2 linked regions of the Kordia sp. SMS9 genome follow. The protein of the gene in region 2 binds, or shares a complex with, the protein of the main gene of each other region. Links are inferred from orthologs where the notes say so. Each region holds a gene or a part of one and is shown on either strand. Other genes may lie near its edges. The genes, in order: scpA and meaB.

Region 1 (6,565 bases), 860 kb from region 2 along the record:
ATCACAAAAACTAAAATAAATTATGTGGGGAAAAAAGAATTGTTTCGCTTTCCATTTGGCTGGTATTTTCGTTGGACAGGTGGCGCACCAATTGACAGAACTCCAGGGCAAAACAAAGTGCAAGCCATTGCTGCTGTGTTCAAAGGAAAAGAAGAATTTCGATTGACCTTGGCACCTGAAGGAACGCGTAAATTGGTCAATGAATTGCGCACTGGCTTTTATTATATTGCCAAAGAAGCTAAAGTTCCGATTACATTAGTAGCATTTGATTTTGGCAAAAAGGAAGTGAAAATTGATAAATTATTCTATCCAACGGACGACATAAAAGCAGATTTTGCGTATATCTACAAATTCTTTGAAGGTGTTGTTGGGAAAATACCCGAAAAAAGCTTTGGATACAAAGGATAAACTTCCATTGAGTTGTGTTCAATTTTTAATGATGTTGAAATTACATGTCAAAAAACATTTAAAGTGTAGAAAATAAGGCACAACCGTATTCTTTTTATGGTAAATCACTCTTTTTTGACTTTGCCAGTATTTGTAAAATTCATAAATTTGTAAGAAAATAATCTAATTCATAAAAGATTAATCGTATTGGTATTGTTAATTTTCCAATTTTATCTTTTATTTAGAGGAACTACAACTTATGAATACACTACAAAAACTACCAATCGTACTATTCTTAGTACTTTTTACATTTTCATGTAATACTGATGAAAATAGTGAAGATGCAATTCCTGCTGAACAAATCGCAAATTCTACATTTACCAAAACAGCATTTTATCAAAACCCTATATTTTTAAAGGGGAATTTTAAAAATGTAAGTACACACAACCATGAAATTTTATTGTATACAGAGACATTACATCAAAAACATATTTTTCATGTGCAAACAAATGAAGCATTCCAATTCAATGAAAAAATTAATGAAATCGCTTATTTAAACGATGGAATTCTTATCAATAATAGTGTTTTTATTGGTGTGAAAGGAAATGTGTCAAATCAATTGATAACTGATGTTAACGCTATTTCTAAAAACAATATTAAAGTCAATTTAACAGCAAAGAGTTTATCGTATTTCTGGACTCCTAAAGAAAATAAAAATTACGAAGATATTGATTATTACAGTCCAACACTTCAAAGACAAGTTCCTGAAATTGTAGATACTGATGGCAAAGGAAAATGTGATCATGGCGGTGAAGGCTCTACTTCTTGCAGTCTTACCAATGGTAACTATGGAAGTTGTTCAGTGTCTTGCGGAACAGGATATTATGCTTGTTGTGTAAAAGGTTCATGGTCCACAAAACAGAGCTGTCATTGTAAACAGAAATAATAAAATTAAAACATACTTTGTGAAACACTGGAATCTTTTTTCAGTGTTTTTTTTGCTCAAAATAATGTAATCTAAATGATTTGATGAGCTCTTGCAACTACAAGAATTAAGAGCGTCGAAAATAGAATACAAAACATAGAACAATTTCGCATTGTCACCATTAAATTTATTGATTTACAATCTTTTATTTCTACAAATTTATCTGATGGAATTCGCTTTACTATCATCATTTAAAGAACACTTTTCAAGAAACTAATTCAAACCTATATTTAATTTTAAGTTCTTGACAGTGAAATCACACGTAACTGTTTGATTTTTAGCATATTTTTTGTAATTTAAAAAATCAATTATAATTACTTACAATAATTGATGCGGCAAAAAGAAAATTCCCTTACTCTCTCCTAAAACTAAAATTACCAAAATTGTCATTTGGAACGTGTGTTGACGCCTCACAATTATGATAAATGGTGGAAATGAATACAAGCACCAAGTAAAACTAAAAAATACATTCCGCGCTTCAATTATATTCTGTAATTGCGTAGTGAGTTGAATAAAAACATGTCAACTTATCCTAAAAATAAGGACATCAAATAACCTAACCAATGAAAAAAATAGTTAAAATCGTACCGATGATCGTACTTGCATTCGCATTCCTACTAATCGGCTGTAATAGCGATCAAGAAACCACAACTGTAAACGAGGAAAGCACTGCCAAATCAAAGGTACCTAACATGGATGCTGATTGGATAGAAATCGGCTATATAAAAGATGGAATGCCATACATAACGTTTGATACGAAAAAAGCGCTAACTACACTGAGCGCAAACATGAAAAAATATGCCAATATTGACGCAAATTATACAAGTGTGTATGTGGCAAGCATTGATGATACATACAATTTATTGTTTGAAGGCGACACATACCGTACTTCTTTCTATGTAAAAGTGATTGAATCACCTTCAAAATTAGAAGTGGCAAATGCTACAACCACGATAGCTGCACATCGTAAAATAACGTGTACAACATCCGAATGTTCTCATGAATCTACTGGATGTGCAGTGAAATATGACCGTGAAAACAATGATTTACCTTATTGTTCTCCGTGTGCAAATGGAGGAAAATGTACCAAAACAGATTTAAGCAGTGCAGAAGCTGCGGAAGCTGCTGCAGGCGTTTTCTAATACTTAAAATATAATGAAAGAAGCTGTCTAAAAATAGAAAAATTAGACAGCTTTTTTATGTGTAAAAATTATTCTTCGTCAATTAAAATTTCCAACAACTGAATCGCCGCTTCGCTAATTTTAGTTCCAGGACCAAACACGGCAACTGCGCCCGCTTCAAATAAAAATTCATAATCTTGATGCGGAATGACGCCGCCGACAATCACCATAATATCTTCACGACCGTATTTTTTCAATTCTGCAATTACTTGCGGAACCAAGGTTTTGTGTCCAGCCGCCAAAGAAGAAACACCTAAAATATGTACATCGTTTTCCATGGCTTGTTTGGCAGCTTCCGCAGGAGTTTGGAATAAAGGTCCGATGTCTACATCAAAACCAACATCTGCATAACCTGTTGCTACTACTTTTGCACCACGATCGTGTCCGTCTTGTCCCATCTTTGCAATCATAATTCGCGGTTGTCTACCTTCTATTTCTGCAAATTTAGCAGCCAATTCTTTTGCTTTTTGAAACGAACTATCGTCTTTGATTTCTTTACTATACACGCCTGAAAATGATTTAATTTGTGCTTTATATCTTCCAAAAACAGCTTCGAGTGCATCTGAAATTTCACCTAAAGTTGCACGTTTACGGGCTGCATCTACTGCTAATGCTAATAAGTTTTCTTCTCCAGATTTCGCAGCTACTGTGAGTTTTGCTAATGCTTCTGCTACTTCGGAAGCATTTCGGTTTTGCTTCAATTCGTCCAAACGTGCCAATTGCGCATTTCGAACGGTTTGATTGTCTACTTCTAATATATGTAATGGATCTTCTTTGTCTAGTCTGTATTTGTTGACACCCACAATCACATCTTGTCCAGAGTCAATGCGTGCTTGTTTACGCGCCGCAGCTTCTTCGATGCGTATTTTCGGAATGCCCGCTTCAATTGCTTTGGTCATGCCGCCCAATTCTTCTACTTCTTCAATCAGTTGCATGGCTTTCTGTGCAATTTCATGGGTGAGTTTTTCCACATAGTAACTTCCCGCCCAAGGATCCACCGTTTTGGTAATTTTAGTTTCTTCTTGGAGGTAAATTTGTGTGTTTCGGGCAATTCGTGCAGAAAAGTCTGTGGGCAACGCAATGGCTTCATCCAAGGCATTGGTATGCAAACTTTGCGTACCACCAAAAGCTGCTGCTGCTGCTTCAATACAGGTCCGCGCTACATTGTTAAACGGATCTTGTTCTGTAAGACTCCAACCGCTCGTTTGGCAATGTGTTCGTAAGGATACTGATTTTGGATTTTTCGGATTGAATTGTTTTACCAACTTCGCCCACAACATCCGAGCGGCGCGCATTTTAGCAATTTCCATAAAATGATTCATGCCAATTGCCCAGAAAAACGAAAGTCGCGGCGCAAAAGTATCAATGTCCATTCCTGCGGCAAGTCCTTTGCGTATGTATTCCAAACCATCTGCCAACGTGTATGCAAGTTCAATATCGCAGGTGGCGCCAGCTTCTTGCATGTGATATCCGGAAATACTGATACTGTTGAATTTTGGCATGTTTGCCGACGTATATTCAAAAATATCCGAAATAATTTTCATGGAAGGCGTTGGTGGATAAATGTAGGTATTACGCACCATAAACTCTTTCAAAATATCATTCTGAATGGTTCCTGCGAGTAATTCAGGTTTCACACCTTGCTCTTCTGCCGCCACAATATAAAATGCCATAATGGGCAACACCGCGCCGTTCATCGTCATGGAAACTGACATTTTATCGAGCGGAATTTGATCGAAGAGAATTTTCATGTCTTCTACCGAATCAATCGCAACACCTGCTTTTCCCACATCGCCTACTACTCGTTCATGATCGCTGTCGTATCCGCGATGCGTTGCTAAATCGAACGCAACAGACAATCCTTTTTGTCCCGCAGCTAAGTTTCTTCTGTAGAACGCATTGCTTTCTTCTGCGGTAGAAAATCCTGCGTATTGACGAATGGTCCACGGTCGGCGAACGTACATCGTAGAATATGGTCCACGAAGATTGGGTGCAATTCCTGCTACAAAATCTAAATGTTCTACATTGTCAAGATCTTCTTGATTGTATGAAGATTTTACTTCAATGTCTTCCGCTGTGGTAAATGACGCAGTTTTGCCTTTTTCAAACGTTTTCGTTGATTGATCAAGCGTGATATGTTGGATATTTTTTCTACTCATTTTACAATCTGATTTTTTGGAAGTACGAATCAAAGTCGTACGCTTTTTGGGAGTTAAAACTCACTAAAAAGGTTTTGTTATTTTGATTTGCCACGTAGAAATAGCTATATATTTGTGCGTCTTCACCTGTCAATAAGTTGGTTCCTTTGTATAAAAAGATGGCTCTAAAAACACGTCCCGTAGGGAATTTTAGAATTCCTGCTCTGCTGAAAGAACTTTCCAAACCTAACATTCTACCACCAGCTTTGTGTCGTTTATTTAGTAGTTTGAGCATCTCTTGAGATACCGACTGATCGATTTCAAAATACGGCATTGTCATAAATTCAATACTCGTTTCTAGGTCTTCGCTTCGCATGATGTATGCGTTTTCAGGACCGTATTTTTTGTACAAATAGCGCGCACGTTCCATTTCTCTAACTTGCGCATTTTCAATACTATTGATGAATTCGAGATATTCACTATTTGAAAACATTTTTACATTTTTAGGGACAAATAGATAGATGTTTTCACTTTCCAAATGCACATACTTTCCATCTACATCTTTAAACGGCACTTTTTTATCGCCGTTGTCACTGCCACATTGAATGCAAAAAAAACTGAGTAATATGATGTATATAAATCTATTCATTGTGGAGTCGTTCTTGTTCTAATTTTGCTGCCAAGCGTTTTGTTAGAATCGGTGCTACTAATACTTTTCGTGCTTGTTTTTTGGGAAATGGTGAAATTTCCAAATCGTTTTTCATACGATCGTTCGGGTTTGGATAGCGGTTTGTACCTAGCAATATTTCTTTTCCCTCGTCAAATAATGTTTGTTCTTTCGCAGCACTTTCTTTGATTTTCCGTTGAATGGTTCCTGCTTTGAGTTGTTTCAGGAATCCGCCATTGCTTTCTATATTTTTAAAAAGTGTCAAGGCTTTTTCGGCGAGTTGCTGTGTGATGTTTTCTATGTAATACGATCCTTCGGTCGGATTGTCGGTTTTGTCAAAATAACTTTCGTCTTTTAGAATCCGCAGTTGGTTTCTTGAGATGCGATCGCCAAATTCGTTTGCGTGATGATATAATGAATCATACGGAAGATTGTGTATAAAATCGGCACCACCTAATACGGCGCTCATACATTCAGTAGTAGTTCGTAACATGTTTACATTGTAATCGTACAGCGTTTTGTTACGCGTTGAAGGTGAAGCAATGATAGTACATTCAGGATGCACATTGTATTCCTTTGCAAGTACACTCCATAATTGACGTAATGCTTTTAGTTTCGAAATTTCAAAGAAATAATGTGTACCAACCGTTACGTTGAGCGTGATGGTATTTGTAATGTTTGCGCCATAGTGATTTAAATATTCATTGACATGCGCGAGTGCATACGCGAGTTGCTGCACCATGGTAGCGCCTGCGTTTTGGTACACATTTACATTCACAGTGAGGACACTACGGAAACCATCAAACTTTAGGATTTGTGCTACCGCTTCATGATCTGAAGTAAGATTTTCAAACCAATTTCCTTTGGACGCCAAGTTTCCTATTACATCTACACCTAAGGTAATACTTGCAGCATTCTCTTTCGCGAAAGCGTGAATATCTGCGCAATAAGCTACCGACAAAAAGTCCATTTCTATATGAATAGGAACTGTTGACACGGCAACGCCAACAAGAACTTCGGCAATTGAGATTTGATCGTTTGTGATATGTAATACCACACTTTCAGCACCTCGCTTCAAAATATTTTTGATCGTTGCGTTTGCCGCACTCGCATTCGTCACCACGATGCGTTGTGTAACTTTCCATTTGGTAGTTTTCGTCGCGACAGCTTGTACTGTTCCAAACGTTTCCCGATGATAGAAAGGTTT
Region 2 (6,511 bases):
TACTAATCTGTTCATAAATTAAAATCGTATTAAGCCACTCACTTGTAATTTATGATGATTCAAATGTAAGTCTACATTCCGCCGAAAAAAAGTACTTGTATTTCCGTTTTAAAAAACAGTCGCTTTGATTTATAAAACAGACAGGGCAAATTCACTCAAAAGTATAACTGTTTACCATAAAAGTAAGTTATATTTGCCACGTCAAAAAATCACCTGTGATCTTACAAAACTACACGAAAGAATTTGGGTTTAACCTAAAATTAGCATCTCCTATCATCTTAGGAATGTTAGGACATACCTTCGTAAGTTTTGTAGACAATGCCATGGTAGGACAATTAGGTTCTGCTGAATTGGCAGCCGTCTCACTGGGTAATAGTTTTCTCTTTATTGCGATGTCGATCGGAATCGGGTTCTCTACAGCAATTACAACCTTAGTAGCAGAAGCTGATGCCGCTGGCAACAAAACCGCCGTTAAAAGTGCCTTAAAACACGGTTTGATACTTTGTACCATTATCGGAATTATTGTTTTTTTAGGTGTAATGCTTGCCAAACCGATCATGTACGAAATGAAACAACCTGATGAAGTGGTGCAACTTGCCATGCCGTATTTAAACTTGGTGGCGGTTTCGTTAATTCCCTTGATCATGTTTCAAGCATTCAAGCAATTTGCCGACGGTTTGTCGCAAACCAAATACGCCATGTGGGCAACATTATTGGCAAATGTGGTGAATGTAATTATCAACTATTTCTTAATCTTCGGAATTTGGATTTTTCCCAAATGGGGAATTATTGGTGCGGCAATTGGCACCTTAGCATCGCGAATCATCATGCTGATTTTTATTTGGTTATTATTGCGATACAAACAAAAATTTAAAAATTATGTGACCAATTTCGACTTTAAAAACATTCAAAAATCAGTCTTAAAAAAGATTATTTCCTTAGGTTTTCCGTCGTCATTACAAATGCTCTTTGAAGTCGCTATTTTTACAGCAGCCATTTGGTTATCGGGTATTTTAGGAAAAAATGCACAAGCAGCCAATCAAATTGCGTTAAACTTATCATCCATGACTTTTATGGTCGCCATGGGATTGAGTGTTGCGGCCACCATTCGTGTGGGAAATCAGAAAGGGTTGAAGCATTTTTCAGAGTTGAGACGCATTGCCATAGCATCGCTCTTACTCGTCTTAATTATTGATGTTTTCTTTGCGATCATGTTTATGCTTTTCAACGATTGGTTTCCAACTTTATATGTCAACGAAAGTAATGTTGCAAACTTGGCAGACACACAAGAAGTAATCACTACAGCAGCAGAATTATTACTCGTTGCAGCATTTTTCCAAATTTCTGATGGAATTCAAGTCGTTGGTTTGGGAATTTTACGCGGTTTGCAAGATGTAAAAATTCCAACCTTAATTACCTTTTTTGCCTATTGGATTGTTGGTTTTCCAACGTCTTTCTATCTCGGATTGTACACAGAATACAAAAGTTCTGGCATTTGGATTGGACTCTTGGCAGGATTGACGACTTCTGCAATATTATTGTATATTAGATTTAATTATTTATCAAAAAAACTTATAAAAAAGCAACTGATTCATGGAGCTTCCTAAATTTTTACTGGGCGATAATACCGATTATCCCAACGCGATTTTTATTGTACATACCGAATTCCCACGATTCATCATCAACTTAGAAAATGACGAAGTTGAATGGCTGGAAGAATTTGACAAAGAAGACGAAAAAGAATTGAATGCGGAAGCCGAAAATTTATTTCAATCTGCCAACGAATTTTACGATCGGGAATTGGCGCGTTACGAAGATTAACTTCAATCGTAAAGATTTAAAATTTACTAACATATAAATACAAAATTCTTGTGAATACTTTTTGGGCGTCTCAACTAAATGCTGGCTATTATGATTGATCAACTGATACAATTTGACAAAGAAGTATTTCTGTTTCTCAACGGACTTGGAACGCCTACTTGGGACGGTTTTTGGATGTTTATCACAAATAAATATTACGCCATTCCGTTGTATGCTGTTTTGTTATTTCTCATCCTAAAAACACACAAAAAGAAGGAAATCATTTTCACGTTGATATTGGTTGCGTTGTTAATTACGATTACCGATCAAACAGCAAATTTGTTTAAAAAAACGCTCTTTTTACGTTCGCGACCTTGTTATACAGAAGATTTAATGGAGCACATGCGTTTGGTGAAAGACTCATGCGGCGGCGCGTATGGCTACTTTTCAGGACATGCTTCCAACGCCATGGCTTTGGCTGTGTATATCGGATTGGTCTTAAAAAATCATTTCAAATATATCTTTCCATTTCTCCTAATTTGGGCAGCATTTGTTGGCTATAGCCGAATTTACATTGGTGTGCACTTTCCAGGTGATGTGCTCACGGGAGCTATTGTTGGCGCTATTTACGGAACGCTAATTTTTAAACTCCGACAGTTTTTGATTCGAAAATATGTGTAATTCGTTGTTGCTTGCTTTGTTAATGAATTGCTAAAGTGTAAATTATTGAAAATCATTATGGTTATCTTTAGATATTAATTTAAAAACTTAAACCATGAAAAAGAAAAGTTTACAAACCCTACAATTAAACAAAAAATCAATTTCAAATTTACGCGAAAATCAATTAAAAGGAGGAACTGGCTCTTGGCTTACAGATTATTCTATTTGTGATTGTGAAACGCAAGGCTGTACAGATACAGAATGTCACACTGTTTGGAATTGCGAATTGTAAAGCATAAAATTCAGTAAACAGATAAAAGTTGTGTGTCAATTTGATACACAACTTTTTTTTGAGACGCAACTAATTTCTATTATTAGTATCTACAAAATAGACATTCACATAAAACCGACATGATGAAAAAACTTTTATGCATTTTCGCAGCAACCTTACTCCTATTTTCTTGTGCTACAGATGATGACAATACTACTGAAAACTTGCTGACAGGAACATGGAGACTCACCGCAACTTTATTAGATCCAGGTGATGGAAGTGGAACCTTTTTACCAATAGATAGTGATGCTGATTTAGACTTTTCAGCAGACGGAGTTACGGTCACTTCAAACGTGTCATTTTGTACGATGAGTGAAGTGTTTTCGGCAACGTATTCCGCTTCAGCTGGAACTATTATAATAGATGAATGTGGCGCACTTTCTCCATTTACCATCTTTTTTGAGATTCAAGAAAACGAACTTATTTTGAGTTATCCGTGCATTGAAGCCTGTTTATACAAATATGTGAAACCTTAATTGATACAATTATTTTAACAAATCTAATAGTTTTTGCGCCGCATTGAATGGAGAAATAGTACTGTTTTCAGTTGCGTTTAAGTATTCATCAAGCACCGTTTTTACTTTTTCATTGCTGTAAAAGTTATGTTTCAAGCGTTCTTCAATGGTTTGTAAGAGCCAAAAACGATTTTGCTGTTTCCGATGATTTTCAAAATAACCGTTTTTGAATGTGCTTTCGCGGAAATCTTCAATCATTTGCCAAACCTCGTCAATTCCATCGTGTTTCAACGCAGAAGCTGTCACCACTTTTGGTTGCCATTCAGAAGCTTTTTGCGGATATAAATGCAATGCACGTTTGAATTCCGTTCGTGCCATTTGCGCACGTTTTATATTGTCACCATCCGCTTTATTGATCACAATCGCGTCTGCCATTTCCATAATGCCACGTTTGATGCCTTGCAATTCGTCTCCCGCGCCAGCCAATTTCAACAATAAGAAAAAATCTACCATACTATGCACGGCCGTTTCGCTCTGTCCTACGCCAACGGTTTCAATAATAATGGTATCAAATCCGCACGCTTCACATAAAATAATGGTTTCACGGGTTTTTCGAGCGACACCGCCCAACGAATCGCCAGAAGCTGATGGTCGAATAAAAGCGTTTTCATCCTTTACCAAATCTTCCATACGGGTTTTATCACCTAAAATACTTCCGCTTGATATAGAACTGCTCGGATCAACAGCTAACACGGCAACTTTTTTGCCCAAACCTGTCAAATGTTTTCCAAAGGCTTCTATAAACGTACTTTTCCCAACGCCAGGAACGCCTGTGATTCCTATTCGGATAGACTTGTTGGCATGTGGCAAACATTTTTCGATAATTGCTGTTGCTTTCGCGAGATGTTTGGCGTTTTTGCTTTCCACTAATGTAATTGCACGACTCAACGCAACTTTATCTTGATTCAAAATTTTAGTCACCAATTCGTCTACAGAAGGTTGTTTTCTTCTATTTTTTTTGATGGAAGCCACCGACGATTTACTGATAGTCTCTGGTTGTGAAATACCATCTTTTTCGTGTAACGCAGTGTTATGTTTTCGTTTCGAATCCAAGCGATTATTGTATTTTGTGGTATAAAGACGAAATTACGATATATTTTTGATTGAAAGATTGAATGATTAAAAAATGCTTCCTGTTTTTTGTCACGAATTCACGAATTGTTTTTTTAGAGTTTACTATGTATATGTTTACGAATTAGTTATTTTGAATCTTTCGACCGTCACTTCGAGTGAAATCTTGTAAAGATTTAGTATTTCGACTGCGCTCAATAGAGCTGTCGAGAAGTACTTTGAAACTTTATATCAAATCAACAAAAAACAAAAAAAAGCAAAAAAACGAAACGCTCAAAAAAAAGTGTCGTCTTTAGAATAGAACACAATCATAAGCAATGAACCAACAGCATTCGCTACTTATTAAAAAATGTAAAAAAGGAAATCGGAAAGCGCAAATGAAGCTGTATGATTTGTATGCAGACGCGATGTTTGCAATTACCTGTCGCTATATTTCCAACAAGGAAAATGCAAAAGATGTGATGCAGGAAGCGTTTTTAAAAGCATTTACGCGTTTGTCTCAATATAAAGAAGAAGTTGCGTTTGGTGCATGGTTGAAACGTATTGTCATCAATCAAAGCATGGATACGTTGAAAAAACGAGCGTTGGTATATGAAGAAATGAACGATCAAACCTTGGCGATTGTTGACGATGATGCTTCTTGGGAAATTGAGGTTTCAGTTACCAAACAAGAGATTCTTCACTCCATAAATACCTTGCCAAACAAATACAAATATGTATTGCAATTGTATTTAATAGAAGGTTATGATCATCAGGAAATCTCAGAAATACTGGAAATTCCTGTTCGCACCTCACGTACACAATTGATGCGCGGAAAAACAAAATTGAAGAAAACGTTGCATGATCTTTTTAAACATAAAATATCATTATGAACAATATTAAAGACATCTTAAACGAAAACGATGCGCCTATGGAAACGCCAACGTTACCGAAAGGACATCGCGCTGAATTTCTAGATAAATTAGCAAATTTTGAAACGAATTCCACTCAAAAAAATCCAATGTATTATTGGCGTGCCATTGCTGCAGCATGTGTATTGCTTTTGGGAATTGGCGCTTTTATATATGCAAATTATGGAGAAGAAGAATCTCTTTTATTTGCGGAAATGAAAGCGATTGAAGATCAATATTTACAAGATATTGCTTCGGAATGGAAAACGTTTCAACTCACCGCAAATGATGGTTATTTGATTAAAAAGTACGAAGAACGCTTGCAAAATTTAGACGCGTCTTATCAAGAATTGAAAAAAGTGTTTTTAGTACAAAAAAATAGCTTGACTACGTTGGAAAAAATGATTCAGAACTTGCAAATGCGCTTGACACTTTTGCAGGAAATTCAACAACATTTAAAACGATTAAAAAATGAACAACAAAATATATAATACTGTAATCCTATTGTTTATCAGCTCGTTGGGACTGATGGCACAGACACAAAAAAAGTTTCAAAAAACTTTTTCGGTCGATAAAACAACCCAATTGCGGTTTGAAACACGCAATATTGACGTAACGTTTAAAATATGGAATAAAGACCAAGTGAAAGTAGATTTTACAATTGATTTTAAGAACTACAGCGAAGCGGAAGTCAAAAAAATTTCAAATGAAATTATTGTGTCAACTCGTGAAGAAGCTTCTATGGGCGATATGAATTACTTGCTCATACAAAATTCTTCTCCGACGACTATCGGGAGACGTTCTTATACTATAAAATCGGGTGAAATTCGTGTTGAAAATTTCTTTGAAAGCAATAGTGAACCTAATAAATACAAGTCCGTAGCGATGATCAATAAAGAAATTGAAGCCACCAATAATGGAATTCAAGATTTAGATGGTTTTGTGGTGTTTGAGAACGAAAAAGTGGCACTGAAAGACTTGGAAAGCAGCACCCATAAAGATATTCAAAACATTCGTTCTTCTTATGTGATTTATGTACCAACGTATATGATGATTGATATGATGGCGGATAATGCCAATATTATATTTGATGGAACTTTTACAAATTCAATTCGTGGTTCATTTAAAGAAAGTATCTTGGAAGCGGCGACTTTGAGCAATGATAAAAATATGTTCAGTTTTATGAATGGGACAATCAAAATTAAAAAGATTTCTGGTGGACAATTTATATGTAAAAATGTTAC

Evidence for each region.
Region 1: the proteins of meaB (region 2) and scpA are in contact, whole or in part, in a crystal structure (PDB 8DPB), measured with the Methylorubrum extorquens proteins. The link is inferred for Kordia sp. SMS9 from one-to-one orthologs. Residues at the interface, in SOR26638.1 of Methylorubrum extorquens: Arg20, Ala21, Ala24, Arg25, Thr28, Ser32, Arg33, Arg34, His37, Thr98, Gly99, Gly100, Ser101, Ile102, Leu103, Lys106, Thr107, Ala110, Ala113, Ile114, Asp115, Arg116, Ala118, Phe119, Ile120, Arg121, Pro122, Pro124; in SOR27001.1 of Methylorubrum extorquens: Glu577, Glu578, Asn579, Asp580, Gly581, Arg582, Arg583, Arg585, His596, Ala604, Ser605, Ala608, Asp609, Gly611, Phe612, Asp613, Val614, Asp615, Ile616, Gly617, Pro618, Leu619, Glu625, Arg628, Gln629, Val631, Glu632, Asn633, Asp634, Glu661.

Annotation. Positions count from the first base shown.
Region 1 is NZ_CP031153.1:2,953,474-2,960,038, reverse strand. What follows is about bases 2,148-5,040. They hold scpA (methylmalonyl-CoA mutase), read right to left. Parts: upstream 4,713-5,040; coding sequence 2,583-4,712; downstream 2,148-2,582. Other genes in these bases: KORDIASMS9_RS12780 (hypothetical protein), read right to left, coding at 4,714-5,040; KORDIASMS9_RS12790 (hypothetical protein), read left to right, coding at 2,148-2,514. Outside these bases: KORDIASMS9_RS12800 (1-acyl-sn-glycerol-3-phosphate acyltransferase), read left to right, coding at 1-408; KORDIASMS9_RS12795 (hypothetical protein), read left to right, coding at 647-1,333; more of KORDIASMS9_RS12790, read left to right, coding at 1,936-2,147; more of KORDIASMS9_RS12780, read right to left, coding at 5,041-5,340; KORDIASMS9_RS12775 (methylmalonyl-CoA mutase subunit beta), read right to left, coding at 5,333-6,565. UniProt on the Escherichia coli protein: Catalyzes the interconversion of succinyl-CoA and methylmalonyl-CoA. Could be part of a pathway that converts succinate to propionate.
Region 2 is NZ_CP031153.1:3,813,559-3,820,069, reverse strand. What follows is about bases 2,319-5,157. They hold meaB (methylmalonyl Co-A mutase-associated GTPase MeaB), read right to left. Parts: upstream 4,360-5,157; coding sequence 3,277-4,359; downstream 2,319-3,276. Other genes in these bases: KORDIASMS9_RS16155 (RNA polymerase sigma factor), read left to right, coding at 4,695-5,157; KORDIASMS9_RS16165 (lipocalin family protein), read left to right, coding at 2,872-3,267; KORDIASMS9_RS23395 (class I lanthipeptide), read left to right, coding at 2,576-2,752; KORDIASMS9_RS16170 (phosphatase PAP2 family protein), read left to right, coding at 2,319-2,481. Outside these bases: KORDIASMS9_RS16180 (MATE family efflux transporter), read left to right, coding at 216-1,607; KORDIASMS9_RS16175 (hypothetical protein), read left to right, coding at 1,594-1,821; more of KORDIASMS9_RS16170, read left to right, coding at 1,912-2,318; more of KORDIASMS9_RS16155, read left to right, coding at 5,158-5,249; KORDIASMS9_RS16150 (hypothetical protein), read left to right, coding at 5,246-5,758; KORDIASMS9_RS16145 (hypothetical protein), read left to right, coding at 5,739-6,511. UniProt on the Escherichia coli protein: Binds and hydrolyzes GTP. Likely functions as a G-protein chaperone that assists AdoCbl cofactor delivery to the methylmalonyl-CoA mutase (MCM) ScpA and reactivation of the enzyme during catalysis.